DNA from 2 places in the Oscillibacter sp. PEA192 genome. Region 2 is predicted to be linked to the other one. Evidence: predicted binding sites of a transcription regulator. Region 2 holds the regulator's gene; the other holds the start of a gene.

Region 1 (7,544 bases), 980 kb from region 2:
CGGCGGCCACCAGACCCGCAATGTGGGCCATGTCCACCATCAGCCGGGCGCCCACTGCGTCGGCGATCTCCCGGAACTTGGCAAAGTCCAGGGGGCGGGGATAGGCGCTGGCCCCTGCCAGGATCAGCTTGGGGCGGCACTCCTTGGCGATGGCCATCACCTGCTCGTAGTCGATGGTCTCTGTGTCGTCAGACACGCCATAGGGAACGATGCGGAAATATTTGCCGGAGATGTTCACCGGGCTGCCGTGGCTCAGATGGCCGCCATGGGCCAGATTCATACTGAGCACTGTGTCACCGGGCTGCAGCAGGGCAAAGAACGCCGCCAGATTGGCGTTGGCGCCGGAGTGGGGCTGGACATTGGCGTGCGCACAGTCGAACAGCTGACAGGCCCTCTGCCGCGCCAGCTCCTCCGTCACGTCCACGGCATAGCAGCCTCCGTAATACCGCTTTCCAGGATAGCCCTCCGCATACTTATTGGTGAGACAAGTGCCCATGGCCAGCAGGACGGCCTTGCTGACGATGTTCTCGGAGGCGATCAGCTCAATGTTGTGCTGCTCCCGGTCGAATTCCTTCTGAATAGATGCCCCCACCTCGGGGTCGGCCTGGGAGAGAAAGTCCATGATGTCCTGGATCATTGCAGGGGTCCTCCTTCGTGTGATCCGGTCTTCCGGAAAATATAAGCCTTTTCCAGCTTATCAGAGTTCCAGGGACCTGTCAAGGGAACAAGAGGTAATACCCCCACAAAATGTTGTAGAGATAGTGGGAATATTTTGACGATTTTGTGGGAGGCGGACCTTTTCCCAGTCATTCCAGCCGGGATGGCGTGCCGTCCTCAAAAAGTCCGGCTTCTGTCAGCACCCAGGGGATGGGATAGTCGTGGACGCCGAAGGGGATCTCCTGGCGCAGCAGCCGCTCCCGGCACAGCAGAACCGCCGCGCCCCGGTAGTGGGCCAGGAAGCGGTCGTAATAGCCGCCGCCCCGCCCCAGACGGCGGCCCTCCCGGCTGCAGGTGACACAGGGGATCACCGCCAGGTCGATCTGGTCCGGGGAGAGGGCAGGGCTGTCTGCCGGAGGCTCCAGAATGCCGTAGGCGCCGGGGAAGAGCTCCTTCAGGTCGCGGATGGCCCGCAGCTCCATGATGCCATCCGCCACACACAGAGGGACGCACAGCATCTTGCCGTCTGCCAGAGTCTGCTCCAGGATGGGACGGGTGTCGATCTCCCGCCCGGCGGAGACGAAGCAGAACACCGCTCCGGCACTGCGATACTCCGGAAGAGCCAGGAGATGGCGGGCGATGGCCCGGTTCGCCGCTTCCCGGTACCGGAAGGGGAGCTGGGCGCTGAGGCGCCGGATCGTAGCCCGGAGCTGCTGTTTTTCCTCGTCTATTGTCATGGCAGGGGATCCTCCTCTTTCTCTGGACGGGCCGCGCCGTAGGAGATGACGTCGGTCCCGAACTTTCCACGGAGGCGGTCCATAGCCGCCTCCAGCTTTTCCTGTTTTTCTTTTTTGGGCGCCGCCCCAGCTGTGAACAGGTCTACCTGTTCATAGGCGTCCTCCGACCGAACCAGATGGATGGCGGTAACAGTCAGGGCCCGCACGGGAGCCGGGGGTTTCCACAGCTGGCCGGTCAGGTCCATGGCCGCCGCCGTCAGCTCCCGGATCAGGTGGGTGGGGGCGGAGAGCTGCATCTGACGGGAGCGGTCATGGAACTGGGGATCCCGCACCGTCACCTGGACGCCGCCGGCATACAGCCCGCTGTGCCGCAGTCGGGTGGCCACGGAGTCCGCCAGCACGGCGACGCCGCCCCGCACCTGCTCTGCGGTGGTGAGGTTTTTCGGGAAGGTAGTGCCGTTGCCTACGGACTTCACCATCTCCGGCTCGTACCGGGAGCGGACTGGATCGGTGTCCAGCCCGTTGGCATAGTCGTGGAGCTGGACGCCCATTTTGCCCATCAGGGTCTCCAGGGCATCCCGCTTGCAGGCCGCCAGCTCTCCGATGGTCTTCACGCCGAACTGGGCCAAAATCTTCCGGGCGGCGCCCCCCACGTACAGCAGCGCCCCCACCGGCAGAGGCCAGACCAGCCTCTGCCAGTTCTCCCGGGAGACGACAGTGGTGGCGTCGGGTTTCCGGTAGTCGCTGCCCAGCTTGGCAAACACCTTGTTGAAGGAGACCCCCACTGAGAGGGTCAGTCCCATCTCCTGCTTCATCCGTTGCCGCAGATGGTCTGCCAGGGCCTTGGCATCACCGCCGAAGAGGTGGAGGGTATGGGTGACGTCCAGCCAGCTCTCATCGATGCCGAAGGGCTCCACCAGGTCCGTGTACTGCTCGTAGATGGTGTTGACCTCTTTGGAGACCTGCCGGTACAGTTTGTGGTGGGGTGGCAGCAGCACCAGCTCCGGGCACTTTTTCTTGGCCTGCCAGATGGTTTCCGCCGTCTGGACGCCGAATTTTTTCGCCGGTTCATTCTTGGCCAGGATGATGCCGTGGCGGGAGGTGGGATCTCCGCAGACCGCCACGGGCACGTTCTGCAGGTCTGGTCGGCTCCGCAGCTCCACGGAGGCGTAAAAGCTGTTCAGATCGCAGTGCAGGATGATGCGGTCCATGGCCCCGCCTCCTTTCTCACTTCTATTATAGCACATCTGTTCGTTCCTGAAAAGGGAGAAGGGATGGGAAGGTTTTGACATACCGGCGCGGGGAGGCGGAGGGACGGATATGGGCCGCAGTAAAAGGCGCGGGGACGGTATCCGCCCCCGCGCCTGTGGTGTTCAAATTTACAGAATCCCCATCAGCACCAAGGCCAGCACCACAAAGGTCGCCAGCAGGGCCAGGGAGAACAGGAGGAACCCGGCGCTCAGCTTGCCCTTGCCCTCGACAGGCGCATGGGACTCCGGTACCAGCCGGGCCTTCCGCAGGGCGGTGACCACCGGCTTGTAGAGCAGCAGGATCAGCGCCATGTTCAGGCCGCCCTTCACCAGGTTGAAGGGCAGGAACACCGGGATCAGCATGGGGACCACGATTTCCTCGCGATCCATTCCCATGTAGATGGGCGTGATGAGATAGTTCCACAGCAGCATCACCACGGTGAGGCAAACAGTGCCCAGGGCCAGACCGATGACGGCGCCCTTGCGGGTGTGGAACTTCTTGTAGACGAAGGCGGCGGTGCAGCAGAAGGCGCAGGTGGCCAGCACGTTCATGATGCAGCCGATGGGGCCGGTGTCGCTGACGGTGAACATCTCCACCACGGCCACCACGATGGAGATGACGGCGGCGGACAGAGGTCCGAAGAGGAAGGCGCCGATGCAGATGACCGTGTCCTTCAGGTCCATCTGCAGGAAGCCGGACACCTGTGGCAGCATCTTGCTGAGGAGCATCACCACATAGGCGATGGCCGCCAGCATGGCCAGGGAGGTGATGGTTCGGACGTTTGTTGCGGGCCGGGAGGGGTTCTTGATGGCGTTGGCATTGGGTTCAGACATAAAAATACACTCCTTTTCGTTGCTTGAAAACACCCTGGACGCTTTGGCTTCTCCAAGGTGATCCACGCAACGCAGGAGCGCGAACAAACGCGCGGCCACGCCGCACTCATCTTCTTCCATCCAGACTGTAACTGTTGGTCCCGGAGTTTCACCGAGTCAGCGCCTGTGCATACGCGCAGGCGGTCGCGGACTGTACCGCCAGTGGGGAATTTCACCCCGCCCTGAAGACAAAGTATTCAGTTGCTTTCTGGCCATAGTATATGACAGCGCGGAAGAAATTGCAAGTCCCTAAATGAAAAAACGGCAAATTTCCCGTGGGTCTTTACAAACAAGAACGGATGTTCTATACTGAATCAAAGACCAGAAGGAGGGAGGCGGAGACCATGCGGGGGCGGCAGTCGGCCTGCTGCTTTACCGGGCACCGGCCCGGTAAGCTGCCATGGCGGTATAACGAGGAGGACCTGCGCTGCGTGTTGCTCAAGGCCCGCATCGCAGACGCGGTGGAGGCGGCCTATCAGGAGGGATTCCGTCACTTTCTCTGCGGCATGGCCCTGGGCTGTGACCTGTATTTCTGCGAGTGCGTCCTCCGCCTGCGCCAGACGCACCCGGACGTGACGGTGGAGGCGGCCGTCCCATGTCCCTCCCAGGCGGATGCCTGGCCGCCGGACCAGCGGCGGCGGTATGAGCGGCTGGTGGCTGCCTGTGACTTTGAGACCCTGGTGTCCGCCTGCTACACCCCCGCCTGTATGCAGCGGCGGGACCGGTATATGGTGGACCACGCCGCGCTGCTGATCGCCGCCTTTGACGGGTCTCCCGGCGGAACCCGGTACACGGTGGAGTACGCCATGCGCCGGGGGCTGGAGATCGTGGACCTGCCCATTGTGCTGGAGCCCGCCCGATAGGCCGGGGCGCTTGGATGCGGAGACGTCCGGTGCCTCGGCTTTTTTCTTGCAATATGGGCCGGAGCCGTTGCGCGGGGAGCCCTGTTGTGGTATGTTGGAGAGGAAGGCAATCTGAGATTGCGGAACTTCCATGCTTGGTTGCTGGTATGCAACCGGGCGGCCTGATAAGCTGAAGGCATCCAAGAGAAGGGAGAATGCCTATGACATTCGGAGAGAAGCTGCAATCCCTCCGGCAGAGAGCCGGCATGAGCCAGGACGCGCTGGCCGAGCGCCTGCAGGTGAGCCGGCAGGCCGTCAGCCGCTGGGAACGGGACGAGACCATGCCGGAGACGGACAAAGTGGTGGCCCTGGCGGATATTTTCGGTGTGACAACAGACTATCTGCTCCGCCTCCAGCCGGAGCAGACGGAGCCGGAGGAGAAGCAGCCGCCGCCCCAGGAACGGAAGGACTGGGTGGAGCGTTTTTTGGCCTTTAGCAAGCGGAAGTGGTACCTGCTGGGATGGGTGCTGATCGCCTGGGGCGTATTGGATCTGGTGCAGCTGGCGCTGTTTTATCTGGCGTACCGGGGGATGCTGGGCGGATTTACGGGTCTGATCGGCTGGGATATGGCGGAGATGGGCGGAGTGAATCTGCTTGACGTGTTCCCGGCAGGTGTGCTGCTGTTCCCGGCCCTGTACGCCGCCGTGAAGATCGCGGCGGGGGTGCTGGTGCTGTATTTCGGAAAAAGGCATGTACAAAAGAAGCGGGAGGAGGAAATGCAGTGAAGGGAATCTTTTGGGGGTTCTTCTTGATCTTTATCAATTTTTATGTGACAATCAACGGACATACACTGAATCTGCTGCCGACCTTTGCGGGTTATATCTTACTCTATCGGGCAGCAGGGGAATTGTTGGGAGAGAGCGGTCGATTCGGGAAACTCCGCCCCTTTGCTGTGGCTGTGGCCATATACACGGGTATCCTGTGGGTGGGAGACTTGCTGGGCGTGACCGGCGCAAACTGGCTGAGTACGCTCCTGGAGCTGGCTGCTCTGGCGGTCGCCCTGTATATTTCCTGGAGCGTGATCCAGGCCATTTTGGAGATGGAGACCCATTATGGGACAGATCTGAACGGCACTTCGGCACGGACCGCCTGGTTTGTCCTGTTGGCGGCACAGATTGCCGGAACGCTGGGCGGCCTGCTGCTGGACGCTTTGGCACTGATGGCCCTGATTGCCCTGCTGGTGGGCATCATCTGGTTTCTCGCGGCACTGTGGAAGTGCGCCGGGCTCTATGACGGCCTGCCGCCCAAGGACGCCGGCCTGGAAAACCTGTGAGAGACCGAGAGGAGAGAGACCGCCATGCGAAAGGTACTGCCCATGTCCCGCATCCGGGAGATGGAGCCCTATATGGACGCCAAGGTGCTGGACTACATCCACGAGGGGCAGATCGAAGCGTTTGAGGGCTTTGAGGACTTCGATCTGATCGCCTTTGACTGGTACGACGTGCGCAGCGAGCGGACGGCAGCATCCCAGATGCTGCTGTATCTGGACCGGGAGGACCTGTTCGTCTTCTGTGAGGACGACGCAGCGGAGGACGCCGCCCAGGCGGCCCTGCTGGTGCCGGAGGAAGAGGCACTGTCCAACGAGCAGGTGCTCCACCGCTTCTTCGTCCGGCTGCTGAGGGGGGATATGGCCCATCTGGACCGGCTGGAGGCGGACATCAGCGATGGGGAGACAGAGGTGCTCACCGGTGCCCATGAGGCGTATCTGGACCGGATCATCGCTTGGCGGCAGGAGCTGCTGCGGCTGAAGCGGTACTACGAGCAGCTGGATTCCATCTTTGACGAGCTGGCGGAGAACGACAACAGCCTGCTGGGCAAGCAGAACACCCGCCGTTTTGCAAACTTGGGCAATCGGATGGAGCGGTATCTGAACGCGGTCCAGTCCCTGCGGGAGTCCGTGGCCCAACTGCGGGAGGCCTATCAGTCCCAGCTGTCCATCCAGCAGAACGACCTGATGAAGATCTTCACCGTGGTGACGGCGGTGTTCCTGCCCCTGACCCTGCTGGTAGGCTGGTATGGGATGAACTTTGTGGGGATGCCGGAGCTCCACTGGAAGTACGGATACCCGGCGGTGATTCTGGTGAGCGTGGGGATCGTGGCGGCGCTGGTGATCTACTTCAAGAAGAAAAAGTGGCTGTGACACAGAAAAACAGCAGGCCGCCCCCCAATGGGGGCGGCCTGCTTTGTGCCTCGCAGCGGTTCAGGTTGCCCGGGCCCGCAGATATCTGTCGATGTCGAAGGCCAGCAGCTTCGTGTCCCCCTTGAGATACAGGGGGTGGTGGGGGTGGCCGGATTTCAGCAGGGGGCCGGCGGTGAACCACCCGGCCCCGGCGGCGCTGGCGTCGGCGGCAAAGTCCCGCATACAATCCATCAGATACCCCCGCTTCTCGATGATGTTCCCCCAGGCGGCCCACAGGGCGGGGGCCGGGGACAGAGAGAGGAGATACCGGAAGGCCCTTCGGTTCTCCGCATGGAGCACCGGGTTACAACTTCGCTCCATGTCGTCGGGCCGGGTGGCCCGCTGGGCGTAGACGTTGAACATCAAAAAGCTGTCGTACCCGTTGGAAAGCGCGATCCGCTGGGCGGACTGGAGGGTGGGGTCCAGAGCGTCCGGCGCGGCGGTGGAGGGGTTGATACCCATGCAGATCAGGGGCTTCCGGCCCCGTGTGCCCAGGATGTACCGGTATTCCGAATAATGGTTGGGGACGTACAGCCACCGGCTCACATCATAGTCCGGCGACGGCCGGAGGGCAGCGGCCAGGGCGTCGTCAAAGAGCTCCAGCGCCAGGGTGGCTGTGGGGCCTTGGGGAATGTGCATGGGTCAGTCCTCCTCGGAAAATCTTCAAGAAACAGGATAGCACGAATCGGCGGGATATGCTACAATGAATTTTGAAATTGCGCAAAGGAGGTCCCGCCATGCTGACGATCCTGATGGGCCGGGCCAAAACGGGAAAATCGGAACAGGTGCTCCGCCGGATCGGAGAACTGGGGGATTCCAGCCGGCAGATCCTGCTGGTGCCGGAGCACGCCTCCCACCAGGCGGAGGTGGATCTGTGCCGGGCCTGCGGAGACACTGCCAGCCGCCATGCGGAGGTCCTCAGCTTCCGCCGCCTGTGCGACCGGGT
Region 2 (7,544 bases):
CACCCGCGAGGATGTCTGCAAGAAGCTGTTCAAGGAGATCGCTCCCAGCTATGCAGAGCGCAACGGCGGCTACACCCGCGTGATCCGCACCGGCGTGCGCCGCGGAGATGCCGCGGAGACCGCCATCATCGAGCTGGTGAAGTAAGAACCCGCAATCAAAAAAGCCCTTTGTCATGGGAACCTAGGACCTGTGACAAAGGGCTTTTGATTGTTCTTGTGGACCTGAAGGAGATGTGATACAATGGAAGCGAAGGGGGAGATCTCTATGCGCATGGTTCACTGTGAGGACTGCGGAAAGCGGTATGACTACGATGTGGATGGCTTCTGCCCCCGGTGCGGGGCCTTCAACCAGCCTGTCTGGGTCCGGAGCGGCGGGACCGCCGCGGCCGCTGAGTCCCCTGCGGCACAGCAGAAGCGGACAGGGAGGCTCCAGCGGGAACTGGGAGAAAATCTCCGTCAGGCAGAGATGGCCATGGGCCGGCTGCTGAAGGAGCAGTCCCACGGTCGACGGCTGCCCGGCGGGGACTTGTGAGCGCCCGGCAGCAGAGCAAAGGAGGGAACATCTGTGAAGAAGATTTCCTGCGCTTCGTGCGGCAAACGGTATGATTGCGATGCAGACGGCTTCTGCCCCCGGTGCGGGGCCTTCAATCAGCCTGCAGGGGACGGAGACGCGCCGCAGCTCGAGAAGAAACCGGAATTTCAGCAGAGGGAGAAGCCCGCAGCACGCGGGCGAAAGAGAGCCCATTCAGCTGCCAAGGAGGGGGGAGTGCTTCTGGGACTGGAAGTGGTGTCAGATCTGGCAGTGGACCTGGTGGGAGATGCCATTTCTGACCTGTTCTCCTGACCGTCTATGCAGAGCACCGAACGGAATATGAGATGAAGGAAGCGGGCGGGGCCCGCTTCCTTTTTTCGTGTTATGAAAAAACAGGAGAAAATTTTAACGGGTGTAAATTTTCAGCTGCCGCGCAAACTACCGCTGCATGAATGAGGAGGTGTGGGCGCGATGTGGAGAGGTCGCCTGTTTTTTCTGTGCCTTGCCCTGGCACTGCTGTCCGGCTGCGCGCCGGGCGGCCCTGTGGCGGAGGCTGGGGCAGATGCCCAGCTCCCGGCGGACAAGCTGATCGCCATTACATTTGACGACGGCCCACGCCGGAACACTACCGAGCGGCTACTGGACGGCCTGCAGGAGCGGGGGGCAAGCGCCACCTTTTTCCTGATTGGCAAGCAGATCGAAGGCAATGAGGACCTGGTCCGGCGGATGCAGGCAGAGGGCCATCAGGTGGGCAGCCACACCTGGAACCATGTACGGCTTCAGGGGATCTCCCGGGAGACGCTGCAGCGGGAGGTAGGCCGTACAGAGGAGACGCTGGAAGCGTTGCTGGGAGGGGGGCCATATTGGCTCCGCCCGCCATACGGGGCCGTGGATGCGGCGGACCGGGAGCTGCTGCAGGTGCCCATGATAAAGTGGTCCATCGATCCCAGGGACTGGGAAAAGCTCAATACAGCCCAGGTGAAGGCGGCGGTCCTGGAAAATGCGGCCCCCAATCAGATCATCCTGCTCCATGATATCTACGATACCTCTGTGGACGCGGCACTGGAGATTGTAGATACGCTTCAAGGGGAAGGCTACCGCTTCGTGACGGTGCAGGAACTGCTGGAAGCCAACGGTATCCAACCGGAGGCCGGTGTGCTGTACTGCTCCGGCGACATATAAAAAAGCGCCCGGTGTGCTGGCACACCGGGCGCTTTCAGCGCGAAATCAGCCCTGCAGGATCAGCAGGACCAGCGTCAGGATCAGGAAGATGGCCCCAACCCATTTGGTGGCGCGGGCCAGCTTGGCGTCCAGAGTCTTGGCCTTGTTGCGGGACAGGAAGGAGTCGGCCACACCGCCGATGGCACCGGAGAGGCCGGCGCTCTTGCCGGACTGGAAGAGCACGATGACAATGACTGCCAGACCGCAGAGAAGCTGCAGGATCGTGATGACGAGCGTTAAAGCGTCCATACAGGATAACCTCCAAAACTTTCAGCCATGCAGCGCATGGATCATGATTTCACAGATGTTAATGATACCATAGTTTTCTCTGTATTTCAAGGGGATTTTGCAAAAAAGCAGACAAATCAAAGCTATGCGGAAGCGTACGGACAGACGACAAAAAAGTTTGAAAATGATGGAACAAATGTTTGCTTTTCCTGCGGCGTTGTGGTATAATACAGCCAGAAATCCAGCGGAGGTGGACACGTATGCGGGAGCTCTCAAAGATGCAGCAGAAAATCTACGAGTACATTGCCGCCTGTATCCGGGAGCAGGGCTACCCCCCCTCGGTGCGGGAGATCGGGGAGGCCGTGGGGCTGAAGTCACCCTCCACAGTCCATTTTCACCTCAAACGGCTTGAGGAGGCAGGCGTCATTGAAAAGGGCGCCGGCAAGGGCCGCGCCATCACGCTGCGGGAATCTCCTAAGCCTGAAAATCAGGTCCCAGTGGTGGGCAATGTGGCGGCCGGCAGCCCCATTCTGGCGGAGGAGTGTATCGAGGACTATTTGACCTTCGATACCGCCGGTCGGCCCGGGGAGTATTTTGCCCTGCGGGTCCGGGGCGAGTCCATGCTGAACGCAGGCATCCTGCCCGGCGACCTGGTGGTGGTTCACAGCCAGCCCACTGCGCAGCACGGTGAGATTGTGGTGGCTCTGATCGATGACGAGGCGACGGTTAAGCGCCTGTCTCTGAAAAGCGGTCAGGTATGGCTGCTGCCGGAGAATGAGGCATATTCCCCCATTGACGGCACCTATGCCCAGATATTGGGCAAGGTGGCCGCCGTGGTGCGGCGCTATTGAAAGGCGCGGAAGCGCGCAAAGAAAGGGCGTGATGGAAATTTTCCATCACGCCCTCTGTTTTCCAAATCCGGCGGTCACGTCCCGGAGGAATGGGGCCTCCGCCGGACCAGCTGGGGCGCAGGGCCGTCCTGCAGCTCCTGGCGCAGCTTTTCCAGCGCCCGCTTTTCGATGCGGGATACATAGGACCGGGAAATCCCGAAGGAGGCGGCAATTTCCCTCTGGGTCAGGGGGATGGTGCCGCCCAGCCCGTACCGCAGGCGAATGATCTCCGCCTCCCGGGTGGTCAGACGCTCCCGGATGATCTGGTGGAGCCGGAGCGCGCTGTCCCGGTCGTGGATATCGTCCAGCATGGTGTCATCCACGCCCACCACATCCATCAGCTGGAGGGCATTGCCCTCCTTGTCTGTCTCAATGGAATCCGACAGAGAGACTTCTCCCTGGAGCTTTTTCTGGCTGCGGAAGTACATGAGAATTTCGTTTTCAATGCAGCGGGCGGCGTAGGTGGCCAGGCGGGCGCCCTTCTCCGGGTCGAAGCTGGAGATGCCCTTGATGAGGCCGATGGTGCCGATGGAGATCAGGTCCTCCTGATCGGCGCTCTGGGTATAGTATTTCTTGATGATGTGGGCCACCAGGCGCAGGTTCCGCTCGATGAGTACATCCCGGGCCTCCTGATCTCCCTGGGCGTAGCGGCGGAGATATTCCCGCTCCTCTGCGGCGGACAGCGGCTTTGGAAACGACCCGCCGCCGGACAGGCGGAGTGAGAAGAGCAGCGTGTTGGCGAAGAGCAGCAGTGCGGCAGACAACATAGAATCCCTCCCTGTACCATCATTCCTATGCCGGGCAGGGAAGTCCCCATGCGGAAAGCCCTTTGACGGGGCGGCGGGCTGTGGTATACTGGTCTCATCGGACAGAGGAGGGACGGTATGGGCTATCTGGTCTACATCCTGCGCTGCGGGGACGGCACACTGTACACAGGCTGCACCAACGACCTGCCCCGCCGCCTCCAGGCCCACCAAAGCGGGCGGGGCGCCAAGTACACCCGCAGCCGCCTGCCGGTGGAGCTGGTCTACCAGGAGGCGGTGCCGGACCGGTCTGCGGCCCTGCGGCGGGAGGCCGCCATCAAACGGCTGGATCGCAGGCGGAAGCTGGCCCTGATCGCGGCCTTCCGACCGGGGACGGCGGAAAAATGAACAGAACGTAAAATGCGGGAAAAATGCTGACAACCCCTACACATCAGGGAGAAAACGTGCTATCATATATAAGTTGAATTATGCGTTTTTCGGCGGGGGCAGCCCACCGGCAGAGAGGAGGAGGCCATGAGACAGCGAATACAGCGGATGCTGACGGCAGCGGTCGGCCTGCTTCTGCTTCTGTCCGCCAGCGGCTGCGGATTTTCCTTTTCCCCCACGGACCTGTACAGCCTGCCGCAGCTGCCGGAGGAGTACACGGAGCTGAACAGCTCACTCAACCAGTTGCTGGAGAGCGGGGCGGAGTACGCGGCCCCCGTCTCCGGCAGCAACATCCAGCCCGTGCAGCTGGAGGATCTGGACGGAGACGGCGAGGAGGAGGCGCTGGCCTTCTTCCGCAACTCTGCGGATGAGAAGCCCCTGAAGATCTATATCTTTACCGCCGGAAAGCAGGGATATGAGCAGGCTGCCGTCATTGAGGGCACCGGCACCAGCATTTACAGCATTGCCTACGAGGATCTGGACCAGGACGGCCGGAAGGAGCTGCTGGTGGGCTGGCGGGTCAATACGGACCTCCTGGCCCTCTCCGTCTACACCCTGCGGTCCGGGGAGCCGGAGGAGCTGGTGCAGGGCACCAGCTATGTGAAATATGCGGTCAACGATCTGAATCAGGATGGCCTGTGGGAGCTGGTGGTGCTCCGGGCCGATGAGGAGGGCAACGGCATTGCGGATTACTACTGCTGGCAGGAGGAAGAGTTCCAGCTGCGAACCTCCGCACGGATCACCAGCACCATGGCGGAGCTGAGCCAGCAGGGGCGTGTGAAGAGCGGTGTCCTACAGGACGGTACGCCGGCCCTGTTCGTCACGGGGGTGGAGGAGTCGGCCTGGATGGTCACTGACATCCTGACCGTGAAAAATGGAGAACTGGTGAACATCCTGCTGTCCGACGTGACGGGGGTGTCTTCGGAGATCGCGCCCTTCAGTTCCCTGTACCCGGAGGATATCAACGGCGACGGTATCACAGAGGTCCCCCATCCCGAGCCGATCCCGGCCTGGGGAAACGTGGGTGAGGACCCCTGCCGGCGGATCGACTGGTATACCTATACCAGCGACGGCACCAAAGCGGCTGTGGTGAGCACCTACCACAGTGTGGAGGACGGCTGGTACCTGCGCCTGCCGGACGTGTGGAAGGATCAGATCCTCATTACCCGCACGGCCGGGACGGAGGAGGTCACGGTCACATTCTCCTACCGGGGAGACAGCGGGGAGCCACCACAGGATGTCCTGCGGATCACCAAGCTTACAGGCTCCGGCCGCGAGGCCAGAGCCACCCGGGGCGGCCGGGTCATCCTGCGCCGTCTGCCGGAGATCATCTACACGGCCGAGCTTCTGGACACAAATGGGAGCTGGGAATACGGCCTGACGGAAGACGAGGTGCGGGAGGCGTTCAGCCTGATCACCACGGAGTGGTCCGCCGGCGACAGCTGACAGAGAAGAAAGGACGGTATGCCGAATGAAAAAAGTAATGGTGCTGGAGGATGAGTCCAGCATCCGCAGCTTTATCGTCATCAACCTGCGCCGTGCCGGGTACGACGTCATTGAGGCGGAGACCGGCGAAGAGGCACTGGACAAGCTGAAGGAGAACCCCGATACCCGGGTGGCGCTGCTGGACATCATGCTGCCGGGGATCGACGGTTTTGAGGTCTGCCGCCGCATCCGGGCCACCAACACCAAAATCGGTATCATCATGCTCACCGCCCGTTCCCAGGAGATGGACAAGGTGACGGGACTGATGACCGGCGCCGACGACTATGTGACCAAGCCCTTCTCCCCGGCAGAGCTTACCGCCCGTGTGGACGCCCTGTTCCGCCGGGCCGGCGGAGAGGAGATCCCCCAGACCGGGGAGATTCGGCAGGATCCCTTCCTGCTGAACACCCGCAACCGGACGCTGGAGAAGAACGGCCAGCGAATCAAGCTGACCCAGGTGGAGTATTCCATCATGAAGGTGTTCATGGAAAATCCGGGCAAGGCCCTCTCCCGGGAGGAGATCCTGGATATGGTCTGGGGCCGGGACTACTTCGGTGAGCTGAAGATCGTGGATGTCAACATCCGCCGCCTGCGGCTGAAGATCGAGGACAACGTGCAGAATCCCACGTACATCACCACGGTGTGGGGATACGGATACAAGTGGGGGTTCTGAGCGGCTCCGGGCGTTGTCCGGGGCCCCGCGGAGCGGGGCGGGCCGATGGCCCGTACAAGCGTTTTGGCGGAAGCCAAAACCTTGGCGCAAGGTGGAATTTACTTCCGCCGCGCAAGCTGAGGAAAGGGGTCCCATCCCGCGCCGCGGGATGGGAAGCAACGTGCAGAATCCCACGTATATCACCACGGTGTGGGGATACGGATACAAGTGGGGGTTCTGAGAAAATCGGCCGGCCAGTGATGCCGGCGTAAGGAACGCAGGGAAAGGAGGAGCGGCCCATGGCAGAGGAAGAACGGGATCGGAAATGGACGGTGCTGCGCCTCCGGGGCCTGCGGAAGCGGTGGATCGTCAATACCATTCTGCCGGTGCTGGTGCTGCTGATGCTGCTGGTGACGCTGGTATCTGTGGGCGTTTCCACCTACTATTACAGCAGCATGGAAAACGGCCTGATGAAGCAGGCGGAGGCCATGTCCAGTGCTTTCAACGACTACTTCATGAACAGCTACTCCGAGTACAACCAGATGGCGACCCAGGCAGTGGACACCTATGAGGACAAGTCCCGGATTGAGCTGCAGTTCATCGGCAGCACCGGACGTATCCAGATGTCCACCTCCGGCCTGACAGCAGGCAGCTCGCCGGGGACCAGCGATATTACCAGAGCCATCACCAATCAGGAGATCACGCCCTTCCAAGGCAGAGACCCGGAGACGGGTGAGAAGATCATGGCGGTCTCAGCGCCCCTGCTGTTCAACGGCCGGGTGGCGGGCGTCATGCGGCTGGTGACGTCCATGAAGCTGGTGGACCGGCAGATTGTCCTGGTGGTCTTTATCATTCTGGCGGTGGGAGGCATCTGCATGGCCCTGGTGCTGATCTCCAGCCTGCTGTTCATCAACAACGTGGTGGAGCCGGTGGCCGTGGTGTCTGAGGCGGCCAAGCGGATCTCTGCCGGGAGCTATGGCTTCCAGATCGAAAACAAGTACACGGACGAGCTGGGGGAACTGGTGGACAACATCAACGATATGTCCCTCAAGATCGGCCAGAACGAGAAGATGAAATCCGAGTTCATCTCCTCCGTGTCCCACGAGCTGCGGACGCCCCTCACTGCCATCAACGGCTGGGGCGAGACGATTCTGGAGGACACCACAGATGACCCCGCCCAGATGCGCCGCGGCATCCGCATCATTCTGAACGAGGCCCGGCGGCTCTCTACCATGGTAGAGGAGCTGCTGGAATTCTCCAAGATGGAGGACGGCCGATTCACCCTCCGGATGGAGCAGGTGGACCTGCAGGCGGAGTTTGAGGACGCCATCTTCACCTACGGCGAG

The links. The regulator LexA, encoded in region 2, represses DNA repair genes until DNA is damaged. The targets are predictions, from matches to a motif close to CNAACANNTGTTNG.
Region 1: a site for LexA is predicted at 2,635-2,648, ahead of dinB (DNA polymerase IV). Genes of this name have one in related genera too.

Annotation. Positions count from the first base shown of each region.
Region 1 covers NZ_AP018532.1:1,631,667-1,639,210, reverse strand. Annotated here, with positions in the region: gene glyA (serine hydroxymethyltransferase) at 1-637, opposite strand, end outside; gene DN611_RS08095 (5-formyltetrahydrofolate cyclo-ligase) at 807-1,394, opposite strand; gene dinB (DNA polymerase IV) at 1,391-2,605, opposite strand; gene DN611_RS08085 (ECF transporter S component) at 2,774-3,478, opposite strand; FMN riboswitch at 3,583-3,711, opposite strand; gene DN611_RS08080 (SLOG family protein) at 3,862-4,380, shown strand; gene DN611_RS08075 (helix-turn-helix domain-containing protein) at 4,581-5,144, shown strand; gene DN611_RS08070 (hypothetical protein) at 5,141-5,692, shown strand; gene DN611_RS08065 (magnesium transporter CorA family protein) at 5,717-6,559, shown strand; gene DN611_RS08060 (DUF1643 domain-containing protein) at 6,620-7,237, opposite strand; gene DN611_RS08055 (PD-(D/E)XK nuclease family protein) at 7,336-7,544, shown strand, end outside.
Region 2 covers NZ_AP018532.1:2,614,437-2,621,980, reverse strand. Annotated here, with positions in the region: gene rplQ (50S ribosomal protein L17) at 1-145, shown strand, start outside; gene DN611_RS13005 (hypothetical protein) at 242-532, shown strand; gene DN611_RS13000 (hypothetical protein) at 566-844, shown strand; gene DN611_RS12995 (polysaccharide deacetylase family protein) at 1,004-1,714, shown strand; gene secG (preprotein translocase subunit SecG) at 1,760-2,002, opposite strand; gene lexA (transcriptional repressor LexA) at 2,242-2,832, shown strand; gene sigK (RNA polymerase sporulation sigma factor SigK) at 2,907-3,638, opposite strand; gene DN611_RS12975 (GIY-YIG nuclease family protein) at 3,756-4,022, shown strand; gene DN611_RS12970 (FG-GAP repeat domain-containing protein) at 4,149-5,507, shown strand; gene DN611_RS12965 (response regulator transcription factor) at 5,533-6,219, shown strand; gene DN611_RS12960 (sensor histidine kinase) at 6,498-7,544, shown strand, end outside.